Regions from separate parts of the Pseudohongiella sp. genome, predicted to be linked through region 2. Evidence: predicted binding sites of a transcription regulator. Region 2 holds the regulator's gene; the other holds the start of a gene.
What was found. The regulator sigma-54, encoded in region 2, starts transcription at its own class of promoters, with help from an activator protein. The targets are predictions, from matches to a motif close to ANTGGCATNNANNTTGCTNT.

Region 1: the regulator sigma-54 is predicted to act here: its motif matches at 1,147-1,166, upstream of flgB (flagellar basal body rod protein FlgB).

What each region holds. Positions count from the first base shown of each region.
Region 1 covers NZ_JBBDNQ010000028.1:179,143-181,544, reverse strand. Annotated here, with positions in the region: gene WD071_RS10445 (flagellar hook assembly protein FlgD) at 1-237, opposite strand, end outside; gene flgC (flagellar basal body rod protein FlgC) at 259-699, opposite strand; gene flgB (flagellar basal body rod protein FlgB) at 702-1,100, opposite strand; gene WD071_RS10430 (protein-glutamate O-methyltransferase CheR) at 1,242-2,111, opposite strand; gene WD071_RS10425 (chemotaxis protein CheV) at 2,132-2,402, opposite strand, start outside.
Region 2 covers NZ_JBBDNQ010000034.1:96,487-98,888, reverse strand. Annotated here, with positions in the region: gene ptsN (PTS IIA-like nitrogen regulatory protein PtsN) at 1-394, opposite strand, end outside; gene WD071_RS12700 (RNA polymerase factor sigma-54) at 475-2,025, opposite strand; gene lptB (LPS export ABC transporter ATP-binding protein) at 2,280-2,402, opposite strand, start outside.

The DNA of each region.
Region 1 (2,402 bases), on a different contig from region 2:
CTCGAAGTTACCACCCAATTTTTGTGTCTCTTCAAGCTGGGAGAACTGCGCCAGCTGCGCGATAAATTCACCGTTCTCTTCAGGCTTGGTCGGATCCTGGTTTTCCAGCTGGGCGATCAGCAATTTCAGGAAGGCGTCGCGGCCCAGTTCTTTGTTAGCAGGGGCAGTCTTTTCCTCGGCCGGGGCGTACTCGGTCAGAACCCGGTTTAATGCGTTGTTGTTATTGCCAATTTCCATGTTCTATTCTCCTGTGCCCAGTTAACCCTGACCCAGCGTCAAGACACGCTGCATCATGGTTCGGGCGGCTGACATAACATCCACATTGAGCTGGAAGGCCCGTGACGATGAAATCATGTTGGTCATCTCTTCCACGATGTCGACATTCGGGTAGAACACATAGCCCTCCTCGTTTGCCATCGGGTTGCCCGGTTCATAACGTGGCTGCAACGGCCGTGCATCTTCCACGATGCCGGCGACCCGGACGCTGGTAGACGCGGCGTTGTGCGCCGGCTCGGCGAAAGCATCCTGCATGGCAGAATTCATCACCGGCATAAACACCGGGTGGCGCGCACGGTAGGTCTGCTCAGCGCTGCTGGCCGCGCTGTTGGCATTGGCCATGTTACTGGCGGTCGTATTCAGTCGCAGCGATTGCGCGCTCATGCCGGAACCGGCGATGTCAAAGACTCCCATCAGGCTCATGCTTACTCTCCTTTCAGGGCTTTGATCATGCCCGTGAACTTGCCATTGAGAAACTGGAAGCTGGCCTGATGCTCCAGCGCGTTGCGGGCAAAGGCCGCATTTTCGACCTGCTCATCGACGGTATTGCCGTCGAGTGATGGTTGTGAGGGTACCCGATACAGCGCCGATGCATCGTTCAGGCCGGGCATGCCGGTGATGTGGCGGCTATGGGTCTGCTGCATGGCAACATCACCGCGGCCGGACGTGGCCTGCGCCAGCACACTGCCAAAGTCCATATCACGGGCTTTATAGCCGGGGGTGTCAGCGTTTGCGATATTGCTTGCCAGCATGGTGGTGCGCTGGGTTCGCAGCGTCAGGGCATGTTCGTGGACGCCCAGTGCGTTGGTAAAGTTTATGGCCATCGGTTGATTCCTGCTGTTTACGTTGCCGATTCGATTCAGCAAGAAAATAGCAAGACCCGTGCCACTAATTAAAATGACTATTTTTCAAATAGTTAGGGATATTTAAAGATGACAGCGGCAATGGATTGCCTGGACTGCAGTCTACAGTTTGCCGCCTGGCGGCAACTGGTTTCGGTAGACACTGGTGTGGGCGCTCAGCCTTTCCATCTGATACAGATCACTGATCGTCGCCGGCAACGATTCAGACGCTCCCAACAACAGATAGGATCCCGGGTTCAGGCTGCTGCGCATGCGGCGCAGAATATCGGCCTTGAAATCGGCGGCAAAATAAATCAGCACGTTGCGACAAAAGATCACATCAAAACGCCCCAGGCTGGCATAGGTGTCCTGGAGGTTGAGGGGTTTGAAATTGACCCGCCGGGTAATACCCGGTTTCAGGCGAAAACGGCCCTGAGGCAATTCATCAAAAAACATGCGCCGACGAGAGTCACTAAGCCCCCGGCTCACACTCAGGCCATCGTACTCGGCAAGCCTGGCATTGCTCAGCATGGAATTTGAGATATCCGTACCGATAATTTCCGGATCGCGCATCAGCACGCCCGGATGCCTGGCTTTGAATTCTTCAAAGATCATGCTGATGGAGTACGGCTCCTGCCCCGACGAGCAGGCCGCCGACCAGATGCGCAGGCTGCTGCGCTTTTCTTCCAGCACCAGGCGCGGCAGAATGACGTCCCGCAAGGCGTCGAACGGGGCACTGTCACGAAACCAGAAGGTTTCGTTGGTGGTCATGGCATCAATCACCTTTTCCCGCAGCCCCGGCACCGAATGTTGATTGATGCGGGTCACCAGCGCACTCAGTGTCGTCAGCTGGTGTTCTTCCAGGATACGGCGGATACGGTTTGCCACCAGATACTGCTTGTTATCGCCTAATACGATGCCACAGGCCTGATTCAGGAAAGTCCGGAAGGCCTGATAGTCTTCCAGTGCAAACTGTTGTTGTTCGTCTACCATATAACACTCGAATCAGGCGCTTACGCCGGGATCTGACGCCGTTCCAGTTGTTTCAGCACACGCTGGGCCAACTCATCCGGGTGGAATTTTGCCAGGAAATCGTCAGCACCCACTTTTTCCACCATGGCCTGATTGAACACACCGCTCAGTGACGTATGCAACATCACGTGCAGATCGCTGAGCCGGGGGTCATTCTTGATGGATGCCGTCAACGTATAACCGTCCATTTCCGGCATCTCGATATCGGAAATCACCAGGATATATTTGTCAGACGGATTCTCGCCTTTTTCG
Region 2 (2,402 bases):
CCTGGCAAAACGCTTCCTGATGGAACAGTCGCGCCAGCCCGCTCAGGACACGCAAATGCTCATCAGTTTCCTCCGCCGGCACAATCAGCACAAACAACAGGTCTACCTGCTGTGAGTCAATGGCATCAAAGTCGATGCCCTCATCCAGTTTGACCAGTGTGCCTATAATCCGGGTGCATTCCTGTACGCGACAGTGAGGTATTGCTATGCCATTGCCTATGCCGGTGCTGCCCAGTTGTTCGCGCGCCAGCAATGCGTTGTAGATAGCGTCTGCCGACAGGCTGCTGGCGCTGCCCGCGATATGCTCACTGACGGTCGTGAGAAAGCGTTTTTTGCTGACGCCCGGCATATCACAGACGGTGCGTTCAGGGCTCAGGATTTTGCTCAGTTGCATCAGGTTTTCCTAGTCTTCCGATGGTTGCCATTCTAGAACCTTGGTCTGCCGCTGGCAATGCATCAACGCTCAGTCCGGGGCTAGACAAGCCTTTTTCGTTCGTTGGAAGGCGGAATGGACAGGGATTCCCGGTATTTCGCAATTGTTCGCCGGGCAACGTTGATACCCTGGTCTTCCAGCAACTGCGTGATTTTACTGTCGCTCAACGGCTTGCGGGGGTTCTCCGCCACCACCAGCTTCCTGATCAGGGCGCGAATGGCGGTTGACGAACATTCGCCCCCGCCAGCGGTGCTGACGTGGCTGGAAAAGAAATACTTTAATTCGAAGATTCCGCGCGGTGTGTGCATGTACTTCTGCGTGGTGACCCGGGATATCGTTGATTCGTGCATCTCGACGGCTTCCGCGATATCGTGCAATACCAGCGGTTTCATGGCTTCCTCGCCTTTTTCCAGAAAGCCCTGCTGATGCTCGACAATCCGGCTGGCAACCTTCAGCAGCGTCTCGTTGCGGCTTTGCAGGCTTTTCAGAAACCAGCGAGCTTCCTGCAGGTTGTCGCGCAGGTAGTTGTTATCGGTGCTGTTTTCCGAGCGTTTGACCAGTGCTGCGTAATCCGCGTTGATGCGCAGCTTGGGCGCCGTCTCAGGGTTGAGTTCGACACGCCAGCGGCCGCTGCGAGGGTCTTTGCTGACAAACACATCCGGTACGATGTAGGTGGCAGTGGATGGGGCAACATCGGCGCCCGGGCGCGGATCCAGTTTCTCTATGATGGCGATTGCGTCGCGCAACTCGGGCTCTTTCAGACGAGTCAGACGCATGACCTGAGCGTAGTCGCGATTGCCCAGCAGTGACAGGTGGTCTTTAACCAGGATACGGGCATGACGCACGGCATCGGTAACCAGGATGTCCGGAATCTGGTTAAGCTGTATCAGCAGGCATTCGGACAGATCCCGTGCGGCTACACCAACCGGATCAAAGTGCTGCACCCGATGCAACACGGCCAGGACTTCATCCTCTTCTATGTCCAGGTGCTCCTGCAGCCCTTCCTGGATCGATTCAAGGCTGGCGGACAGCTGCCCGTTGGCGTCCACGGCGTCGATGATAGCCATGGCGATAAGTCGGTCAGTGTCCGACATGGTGGTCAGGTTCAGTTGCCAGAGCAAGTGATCCTGCAATGATTCTGACGCTGTGTCGCGGGATTCGAAGTCGTCGTTATCGGGGGCCGGGCTACCACTCGTGTAGCTGTTCTGATAAATATCATCCCAATTGGTGTCAACTGTCAGTTGTTCCGGGATGTTGTCTTCCCAATGCGATTCGTCGCCGCTGGCCTCGTAGGACGCGTCGGAAGAAGACTGTTCGGCAAAGGTGTCACGAACCTCATCTTTTCCGCTGCTGTCCTGTTCTTTGCCACCCTCAGACTGGCTGTTCGATTCGCTGTCGCCGTTATCGTAGCTGGTGTCATTGCCGTCGGTGTCATGGGATTCATCCACCTCCAGCATGGGGTTGGATTCCAGAGCCTGATGAATTTCTTGTTGTAAATCCAGAGTGGATAGCTGCAGGAGCCGGATTGCCTGCTGCAGCTGGGGAGTCATGGTCAGCTGTTGACCAAGCTTTAGCTGTAGCGAAATTTTCATGGCATCAGATACATCGTTGTTGCTCGTTGATAACAGTTGCTCGTTGATAACAGATATTGTGTTGGTCGCGCTCGCAGGCCCTTTTGGGCTCTTGTCGGGCGTTATTGAGGCATGATGGCTCTTCGTGGCCTGTTGCCGCTCTGCGCGCGTCAAGCAAGCATCATGCCGATCTGTGATGAATTTTGCAATATTTTTACCAGGGAAAATTTATGCTATGTCGTGAACCTGGCAGCCAGGCCGCAGGCTGCGCACGGTCAAATACGGAATTTTTCGCCAAGGTAGACGTCACGCACTTTTTGATTGGCCAGTATCTGTTCGGCACTGCCTTCGGCAATGATGCCCCCTTCGCTCACGATATAGGCTTTCTCACAGATATC